3 linked regions of the Accumulibacter sp. genome follow. The protein of the gene in region 2 binds, or shares a complex with, the protein of the main gene of each other region. Links are inferred from orthologs where the notes say so. Each region holds a gene or a part of one and is shown on either strand. Other genes may lie near its edges.

What was found.
Region 1: the proteins of V5B60_RS15130 (region 2) and V5B60_RS08805 are in contact, whole or in part, in a cryo-EM structure (PDB 9GE8), measured with the Escherichia coli proteins. The link is inferred for Accumulibacter sp. from one-to-one orthologs.
Region 3: the proteins of V5B60_RS15130 (region 2) and V5B60_RS08800 are in contact, whole or in part, in a cryo-EM structure (PDB 9GE8), measured with the Escherichia coli proteins. The link is inferred for Accumulibacter sp. from one-to-one orthologs.

The regions. Positions count from the first base shown.
Region 1 is NZ_JAZKUG010000001.1:2,036,795-2,039,896, reverse strand. Bases 167-3,102 are described here. They hold V5B60_RS08805 (ABC transporter ATP-binding protein), read right to left. Parts: upstream 2,010-3,102; coding sequence 1,323-2,009; downstream 167-1,322. Other genes in these bases: mnmH (tRNA 2-selenouridine(34) synthase MnmH), read left to right, coding at 2,657-3,102; V5B60_RS08800 (arylesterase), read left to right, coding at 2,008-2,628; hpnE (hydroxysqualene dehydroxylase HpnE), read left to right, coding at 167-1,402. Also shown: presqualene diphosphate synthase HpnD, read left to right, coding at 1-50; more of hpnE, read left to right, coding at 47-166.
Region 2 is NZ_JAZKUG010000001.1:3,427,496-3,430,757, forward strand. Bases 34-3,129 are described here. They hold V5B60_RS15130 (ABC transporter permease), read left to right. Parts: upstream 34-362; coding sequence 363-2,897; downstream 2,898-3,129. Other genes in these bases: V5B60_RS15135 (histidine phosphatase family protein), read left to right, coding at 3,048-3,129. Outside these bases: more of V5B60_RS15135, read left to right, coding at 3,130-3,262.
Region 3 is NZ_JAZKUG010000001.1:2,035,914-2,039,078, reverse strand. What follows is about bases 1-2,999. They hold V5B60_RS08800 (arylesterase), read left to right. Parts: upstream 1-1,189; coding sequence 1,190-1,810; downstream 1,811-2,999. Other genes in these bases: mnmH (tRNA 2-selenouridine(34) synthase MnmH), read left to right, coding at 1,839-2,894; V5B60_RS08805 (ABC transporter ATP-binding protein), read right to left, coding at 505-1,191; hpnE (hydroxysqualene dehydroxylase HpnE), read left to right, coding at 1-584. Outside these bases: V5B60_RS08790 (OsmC family protein), read left to right, coding at 3,014-3,165. UniProt on the Escherichia coli protein: TesA is a multifunctional esterase that can act as a thioesterase, lysophospholipase and protease.

The DNA of each region.
Region 1 (3,102 bases), 1.4 Mb from region 2 along the record:
CGCCGCTGCGCAAGCTGTGGATCGCCTGGCGCACCTGGGCGCGGGGATGAGGGCCGCCGTCGTCGGTGGCGGCTGGGCAGGACTGGCGGCGGCGGTCGAACTGGCGCAGGCGGGGTTCCGGGTCACCCTCTTCGAGGCCTCCAGGCAACTCGGCGGCCGCGCACGCAGCGTCGAGCTGCACGGGCATCGACTCGACAATGGGCAGCACATCCTGGTCGGCGCCTACCACGAAACCCTGCGCCTGATGCGGACGGTCGGCGCCGATCCCGAGCGACTGCTGCTGCGACTGCCGCTCGAGCTGCGCTTTCCCGGCAGCCTGCCGCGGCCCTTCCGGCTCCGTCTGCCCCGGCTGCCGCCGCCGTTGCATCTCGCCGCCGGACTGCTCGCTGCTGCCGGCCCGACGCTCAGCGAAAAGCTCGCGGCGGCCCGTTTTCTTCGCGCCCTGCAGCGCAACGGCTATCGCGTGCCGGAAGGCGACAGCGTCGCCGAACTGCTCGACCGCCACGGCCAGCGCGGCGCACTGCGCAGCCATCTCTGGGAAGCACTCTGCCTCGCCGCGCTGAATACGCCGCCGGCGGCCGCTTCCGCCCGCATCTTCGCCAACACCCTGCGGGACAGCCTCGGCAGCGGCCGCACGGCAACCGACCTGCTGCTGCCAGCCGCCGATCTCGACCAACTGCTGCCGGCCGCCGCAGCCAGCTTCATCCGCCGGCACGGTGGCGAGATTCGCAACGGCTGCCGGATTCGCCGCATCGAAGCGGGACCGGCAGTTCTCGGCGAGGCTTTCGACTGCGCCGTCCTCGCCGTCGCGGCGCAGCATGCGCCCGCTCTGCTCGCCGGCCACCGGGCCACGGCAGAGCTGGCACAGACCCTCGCCGCCTACCGCTTCGAACCGATCGCCACGGCCTACCTCGGCTTTCCGCCGCATGTCTCACTGCCGCTGCCGATGCTCGGCCTCGCCCCCCGTTCGTCGACTGACGTCGGCCAGTGGGTCTTCGACCGCGGCGCGCTCTGCGGCACCGCCGGCGTCCTGGCCTTCGTCCTCAGCGCCCACGGGCCATGGCAGGAGCTCGACAACGCGGCGCTGGCGGCGCGGCTCGTCGGGCAACTCGCGGCCACCCTGCGACGCAGCCTGCCACCCGTTCTCTGGCAGCAGGTCATTCGCGAGCAGCGGGCAACCTTTTCCTGCCGCCCCGGTCTTGCGCGCCCGGGCGCACGGACGGCACTCGCCGGCTGGTGGCTGGCGGGTGATCATGCCTGCGCCGACTATCCGGCGACGCTCGAGGCAGCGGTCCGCAGCGGCGTTGCCGCCGCCCGCGAGATCAGGGCATCTCTTCCAGCTGGCCGGCATGCATGCGCAAGCGCCGCGAGCAGCGGGCCGCAATCTCCTCGTCGTGGGTGACGAGGATCAGCGTCGTCCCGCGCTCGGCATTGAGCGCGAACATCAGCTCGATCACCTGGTGGCCGGTCGCAGCATCCAGGTTGCCCGTCGGCTCGTCGGCCAGCACCAGCCGCGGCCCGGGGGCAAAGGCGCGCGCCAGGGCGACGCGCTGCTGCTCGCCGCCCGACAGGTGCTTCGGATAGTGCCGCAGGCGCTCGCCCAGGCCAACGCGCTGCAGCCAGAACGCAGCCTGGGCGCGGGCATTGGCGGTGCCCGCGAGTTCGAGCGGCAGCATCACGTTCTCCAATGCCGTCAGCGACGGCAGCAACTGGAAGCTCTGAAAGACGAAGCCCAGCAGACGCCCGCGCAGCACCGCCCGCGCGTCCTCGTCGAGCCCGCCGAGTTCCTCGCCCGCCAGCCGTACCGAACCGCTGCTCGGCCGGTCCAGCCCGGCCAGCAGGCCGAGCAGCGTCGACTTGCCCGAACCCGACGCACCGACGATCGCCACCGTCTCCGCGGCGGCGACGACGAACGAAATATCGTGCAGAATGGTCAACGGCTCGCCACCGTTATCTACGCGTTTGGCGAGTTCCCTGACCTCAACGACCACCGATGTTTCCCGAACCATGCCCGCTTTCCCCAACTGTCGCCGCCTCCTGCTTGCCGGCCTGATGTTGCTCGCCAGCGGCACCGCCGGTGCGGCCATGAACATCCTCGTCTTCGGTGACTCGCTGTCGGCGGGCTACGGCATTCGCCAGGATGCCGCCTGGCCAGCCCTCTTGAGCCGGCGGCTGCAGGAGAAGAAGCTCGATTATAAGGTCGTCAACCTCAGCATCTCGGGTGAAACCACCAGCGGCGGCCGCGCACGGATCGACGACGCCCTCGACAGGCACTCGCCGCGGGTGGTCATCCTCGCGCTCGGCGCCAACGACGGCCTGCGCGGACTGCCACTGGCGCAACTGCGCGACAACCTGACGGCGATCGTCGCCAAAGCGCAGCAGAGGAATGCGCGCGTACTGCTCGTCGGCCAGCGCATCCCGCCCAACTACGGATCCTATGCCGCGCAGTTCCACGCCACCTTTGGCGAAGTGGCCAAGGCCCGCAAGACGGCACAAGTAGACTTCCTGCTCGACGGTGTCGCGACACAGGCACAGCTGTTCCAGGCCGACAACCTGCACCCGACCGCCGAGGCGCAGCCGCTATTGCTCGACAACATCTGGCGGGGACTGGCACCGCTGCTAAAATGAGGGCCCGAAAGCCGGAGACGCTGGCGGCATGAAACACGATATCGCGACGATCGGACAGCTTGCCGATCTGTCGGCCTTCGACGAGATCATCGATGTCCGCTCGCCGGCCGAGTTTGCCGACGACCACATTCCAGGATCGGTGAACTGCCCGGTGCTCGACGACCGGCAGCGCAGCGAGGTCGGCACGCTCTACAAACAGGTGTCACCCTTCGCCGCCCGCCGGATCGGAGCGGCCTACGTCGCCGAGAACATCGCCGGCCACCTGCGCAGCCACTTCTGCCAACGCGACAGGAACTGGCAACCTCTTGTCGTCTGCTGGCGGGGCGGTCAGCGCAGCGGCTCGCTGACGCACATCCTGCGGCGCATCGGCTGGGATGCGCAACAGCTCGCAGGCGGCTACAAGACCTATCGCCGGCTGGTCATCGCCGGTCTCGCCGAGATCCCCCGGGGCCTTTCGCTGCGGGTGCTCTGTGG
Region 2 (3,262 bases):
TCCGTGTCGCTTGTCCCGACCGGCGCACTGCCGGCAGCGATCTCGGCGACGTTTCGTCCACTCCCGCCCGGCTCCGGAGCCCGCGGCAGGAACCCCCTCCTGCGCGACCCCATTTGCCAGAATCCCGGAATCATTGTAGCAGGCAGAAGGGTCGCCCGTGACGCAATCGCGCGACTGAACTCGAGTATCCTCGAACGGTCTGAGCGGGTTCTTCCGTTTGGCGCGGTGGCCCGGAGGCCCGGCCTTGCCAAGGCCGTCGCTGTTGCCGGGAGCAGGCGGAGAGCGGCGCGTGCGCAAGGAACCCGTCGCCCACTCGCCAGCCGCTCGCCGCAGCCTCAGGGTTGCCCGAAACGAATCGTGTCATGCAAGTGATCTCCTTTTCCTGGCGCATGCTGCGCCGCGACGCGCGCGGTGGTGAGTTGCGTCTGTTGGCAACGGCGCTGGCGGTAGCCGTCGCCGCGCTGACCGCGGTCGGCTTCTTCGCCGACCGGGTCCGACAGGCGCTCGATCGCGAGTCGCATCAGCTGCTCGGAGCCGATCTCCTGTTGACTGCCGATCAGCCGTGGCCGGCGAACATCGTCGCGCGCGCCCGCGCGCTCGGCCTGCAGGAGGTTGCGACCGTGACCTTCCCGAGCATGGTGACGCATGGCGAGGGCGACGCCCTGCGCGCGCAACTCAGCGAGATCAAGGCCGTCGCTGCCGGCTATCCACTGCGCGGTTCGCTGCGCGTCGCGCCGGCGCTGAATGCAGTCGATGCGCCGGCAGTGGGAATCCCGCCGCCCGGCACGACCTGGATCGACGAACGGCTGGCGTCGGCGCTCGGCGCCGAGGTCGGTGACCGGATCGCTGTCGGACAGACGACGCTGCGGGTGGGCGCAGTGCTGACGCTCGAGCCCGACCGCGGCATCAACTTCTTCAGCGTCGCACCACGCCTGCTGATGAATCTCGACGATCTGCCGGCGACGGCGCTGCTGCAGGTCGGCAGTCGGGTGGCGTACCGCCTGCTGCTGGCTGGTGATCTGCCGCTGGTCAAGCGCTTCCAGCGCGAGATCGAAGGACAGCTGGCACGCGGGCAGCGGGTCGAGGATCCGCAGAACGGGCGTCCCGAAATTCGCAGCGCGCTCGATCGGGCGCAAAAGTTCCTTGGCCTGGCGGCACTGCTGACCGTGGTATTGGCGGCGGTGGCGGTGGCGCTGGCCGCTCGCCGTTACGTGCAGCGCCACCTCGATCCCTGCGCCGTGATGCGCTGCCTCGGCGCGACGCAGGCGCTGTTGTTGCGCCTGCATCTCGGCCAGTTCGCCGTCCTTGGCCTGCTCGCTGCCCTCGGCGGATGTGTCCTCGGCTACGTCGCGCATTTCGCCCTGCATGCGTGGCTGGCACAACTGCTGGCGACACCGCTGCCGTCGCCGGGGCCAATGCCGGCGCTGCAGGGTATCGCCGTCGGTCTGCTGCTGCTCTTCGGCTTCGCCGTACCGCCCTTGCTGCAGCTCAACCGGGTGCCGACCTTGCGCGTCCTGCGCCGTGAACTCGGCAGTCCGCAGGGCGGTACCGTCGTCGGCTACCTGCTGGGTTTCCTGGCTCTGGCCGGACTGATGTTCTGGGTTGCCGGCGAGGTCGAACTGGGTGCCTGGGTGCTCGCCGGCTTCAGCATGGCGATGCTGCTGTTTGCCATCGCGGCACGCATTGCCATCCGGCTGGCAGCAGCGCTGCGCGGCGGTGGCCGTGCGTTCGGCGGGGCAGGGATCGGCTGGCGTTACGGGCTGGCGAGCCTCGAGCGACGGGCGCACGCCAGCGTCGTGCAGATCGTCGCCCTGGCGCTCGGCTTCATGGCCTTGCTCTTGCTGACGGCGGTGCGTGGTGACCTGCTCGATGCCTGGCGGCAGGCGGTGCCGGCGGATGCGCCCAACCGCTTCGTCGTCAACATCCAGCCCGAACAGGTCGAGGCGGTGCGCTCGGCGCTCTTGGCGCAAGGGGTGTCGGCCGAGCTGGCGCCGATGGTGCGCGGCCGGCTGCTGCGCATCAACGGCGCCGAGGTCCGTGCTGCCAACTACACGGACGATCGCGCGCAGCGACTGGTCGAGCGTGAATTCAACCTGTCGATGCGGCCGGACCTGCCCGCCGGCAACAGCCTCGCCGGCGGTCGCTGGTTCCTGCCGGGAGAACTCGCCGGTCGGGCGCAGGAGGCGCCGGCATCGGTCGAGGAGGGGTTGGCGCGGACCCTCGGGTTGGTCGTCGGCGATCGCATCGACTTCGGCGTCGCCGGGGAGATGATCGGCCTGAAGATCGTTGGTTTGCGCAAGGTCAACTGGGACACCATGCGCGTCAACTTCTTCGTCCTGACGCCGCCAGTGGTTCTCGAAGGCCATCCGGCAAGCTGGATCACGAGTTTTCACCTGCCAGCGGAGAGAGCGGACGTGGTCAATCGGCTGGTACGAGATTTCCCGAACCTGACCGTCATCGATGTCGCCGCGATCCTGCGCCAACTGCAGTCGATCATGGAACAGGTGGCGAAGGCGGTGCAGTTCGTCTTCCTGTTCACGCTCGCGGCAGGCGGCATCGTCCTCTATGCCGCGCTCGCTTCAGCAACCGAGGAGCGGCGCTACGAGCTGGCGGTCATGCGCGCGCTGGGTGCCCGGCGCGAACAGTTGCGGCGCGCGCTGCTGGCCGAGTTCGCCGCCATCGGCGCCTTTGCCGGGTTGATCGCCGCCCTCGCAGCGATCGCCGTCGGCCAGTTCCTGGCGCAGCAGGTGTTCCGTTTCGAGGTGGCGGTCGACCTTTGGCTGCTGCCGCTGGCGATCGGTTGTGGTGCCCTGCTGGTGACTGCTGTCGGCTGGTTCGCTGCCGCCCGCCTGCTGCAGAGTGCTCCGCTCGATGCGCTGCGCGCCGGCAGCAGCTAGCTGCCGTGTGCGGCGCGCGGCCGGCCGCCGGGCTGCCGCTGGCGAACGGGCTTCCGGTATCATGTGGCTTGTGACGGGTCGCGCTGGCGGACGGTTGCTGCCGCGTGCCGTCGCTTCTGTCAAACCATTTTCGGGGAGGGTATTTGCGTCATGACCGAGAAGACACTGCTGGTACTGCGGCACGGAAAGTCCGACTGGAGTACCGGCCACGAGGACTTTCACCGGCCGCTGGTCGATCGCGGCCGATTGGGCAGCCAGAAGATGGGTGCTTGGCTCAAGCATCACAAGCTGGTTCCGGATCTCGTCGTCAGCTCGATGGCGGAGCGCGCCCGCGCGACGACGGTGGCCGCCTGCAAGGCGATGGG
Region 3 (3,165 bases), 1.4 Mb from region 2 along the record:
ATGCGCCCGCTCTGCTCGCCGGCCACCGGGCCACGGCAGAGCTGGCACAGACCCTCGCCGCCTACCGCTTCGAACCGATCGCCACGGCCTACCTCGGCTTTCCGCCGCATGTCTCACTGCCGCTGCCGATGCTCGGCCTCGCCCCCCGTTCGTCGACTGACGTCGGCCAGTGGGTCTTCGACCGCGGCGCGCTCTGCGGCACCGCCGGCGTCCTGGCCTTCGTCCTCAGCGCCCACGGGCCATGGCAGGAGCTCGACAACGCGGCGCTGGCGGCGCGGCTCGTCGGGCAACTCGCGGCCACCCTGCGACGCAGCCTGCCACCCGTTCTCTGGCAGCAGGTCATTCGCGAGCAGCGGGCAACCTTTTCCTGCCGCCCCGGTCTTGCGCGCCCGGGCGCACGGACGGCACTCGCCGGCTGGTGGCTGGCGGGTGATCATGCCTGCGCCGACTATCCGGCGACGCTCGAGGCAGCGGTCCGCAGCGGCGTTGCCGCCGCCCGCGAGATCAGGGCATCTCTTCCAGCTGGCCGGCATGCATGCGCAAGCGCCGCGAGCAGCGGGCCGCAATCTCCTCGTCGTGGGTGACGAGGATCAGCGTCGTCCCGCGCTCGGCATTGAGCGCGAACATCAGCTCGATCACCTGGTGGCCGGTCGCAGCATCCAGGTTGCCCGTCGGCTCGTCGGCCAGCACCAGCCGCGGCCCGGGGGCAAAGGCGCGCGCCAGGGCGACGCGCTGCTGCTCGCCGCCCGACAGGTGCTTCGGATAGTGCCGCAGGCGCTCGCCCAGGCCAACGCGCTGCAGCCAGAACGCAGCCTGGGCGCGGGCATTGGCGGTGCCCGCGAGTTCGAGCGGCAGCATCACGTTCTCCAATGCCGTCAGCGACGGCAGCAACTGGAAGCTCTGAAAGACGAAGCCCAGCAGACGCCCGCGCAGCACCGCCCGCGCGTCCTCGTCGAGCCCGCCGAGTTCCTCGCCCGCCAGCCGTACCGAACCGCTGCTCGGCCGGTCCAGCCCGGCCAGCAGGCCGAGCAGCGTCGACTTGCCCGAACCCGACGCACCGACGATCGCCACCGTCTCCGCGGCGGCGACGACGAACGAAATATCGTGCAGAATGGTCAACGGCTCGCCACCGTTATCTACGCGTTTGGCGAGTTCCCTGACCTCAACGACCACCGATGTTTCCCGAACCATGCCCGCTTTCCCCAACTGTCGCCGCCTCCTGCTTGCCGGCCTGATGTTGCTCGCCAGCGGCACCGCCGGTGCGGCCATGAACATCCTCGTCTTCGGTGACTCGCTGTCGGCGGGCTACGGCATTCGCCAGGATGCCGCCTGGCCAGCCCTCTTGAGCCGGCGGCTGCAGGAGAAGAAGCTCGATTATAAGGTCGTCAACCTCAGCATCTCGGGTGAAACCACCAGCGGCGGCCGCGCACGGATCGACGACGCCCTCGACAGGCACTCGCCGCGGGTGGTCATCCTCGCGCTCGGCGCCAACGACGGCCTGCGCGGACTGCCACTGGCGCAACTGCGCGACAACCTGACGGCGATCGTCGCCAAAGCGCAGCAGAGGAATGCGCGCGTACTGCTCGTCGGCCAGCGCATCCCGCCCAACTACGGATCCTATGCCGCGCAGTTCCACGCCACCTTTGGCGAAGTGGCCAAGGCCCGCAAGACGGCACAAGTAGACTTCCTGCTCGACGGTGTCGCGACACAGGCACAGCTGTTCCAGGCCGACAACCTGCACCCGACCGCCGAGGCGCAGCCGCTATTGCTCGACAACATCTGGCGGGGACTGGCACCGCTGCTAAAATGAGGGCCCGAAAGCCGGAGACGCTGGCGGCATGAAACACGATATCGCGACGATCGGACAGCTTGCCGATCTGTCGGCCTTCGACGAGATCATCGATGTCCGCTCGCCGGCCGAGTTTGCCGACGACCACATTCCAGGATCGGTGAACTGCCCGGTGCTCGACGACCGGCAGCGCAGCGAGGTCGGCACGCTCTACAAACAGGTGTCACCCTTCGCCGCCCGCCGGATCGGAGCGGCCTACGTCGCCGAGAACATCGCCGGCCACCTGCGCAGCCACTTCTGCCAACGCGACAGGAACTGGCAACCTCTTGTCGTCTGCTGGCGGGGCGGTCAGCGCAGCGGCTCGCTGACGCACATCCTGCGGCGCATCGGCTGGGATGCGCAACAGCTCGCAGGCGGCTACAAGACCTATCGCCGGCTGGTCATCGCCGGTCTCGCCGAGATCCCCCGGGGCCTTTCGCTGCGGGTGCTCTGTGGCGCCACTGGCAGCGCCAAGAGCCGTATCCTGCAGGCGATCGGGGCGCGTGGCGAGCAGATCCTGGACCTCGAGGAGTTGGCCTGCCACAAGGGCTCGGTGCTGGGCGTCCTGCCCAACTGCCGGCAACCTTCGCAGAAAATGTTCGAATCGCGCCTGTTGACCGCGCTGACGGCGCTCGACCCCAGCCGGCGGGTGTTCGTCGAGGCCGAGAGTCGCAAGATCGGTTCGTTGCAGGTGCCTGAAACGCTGATCGCGACCATGCGCGCCGGTGAATGCATCACCATAGAGGCATCGATCGATTCCCGCGTCGACTTCCTCCTGCGCGATTACGAGTATTTCCTGGGCGACCCGGACTGGCTGCTCGCCCGCCTGCACGCCCTGCGCGATCTGCAGGGCAGCGAGGCAATCCAGCGCTGGTCGGGGTACGCGCGCAACGCTTCCTGGCGCGAACTGGTGCGGGAGTTGCTGCAACTGCACTATGACCCGCTCTATTGCCGCTCACAGAAACAGAACTACGCCGGCTTCACGGCGCCGGTGACCCTGTCCACCGCCGATCTGAGCGCCGGCGGCATCGACGCTCTGGCCAGCCGCATCTGCGGCGCTGCCTGATCGCCCGGTCGCCCGCTCAGAGCCAGGTGATCAGGTCGTGGCGCGCCACAGCGAAACGGAAAATGTGAGCCGCGACCGCCTTTCGATTATCATCCGTGCCATCGCGTCGGAGAAGCGGAATGACAGAAGACAGGCAGCACGATCGGGTCGTCGTCAGCGAAAACGGACGCGGACCTTACCAGCAGACGATCGAGATCGGCAAGCACCGGCTGCTCGCCGACGAGCCCCCCGCCCTGGGTGGCGAGGACAGCGGTCCGGCGCCCTTCGACCT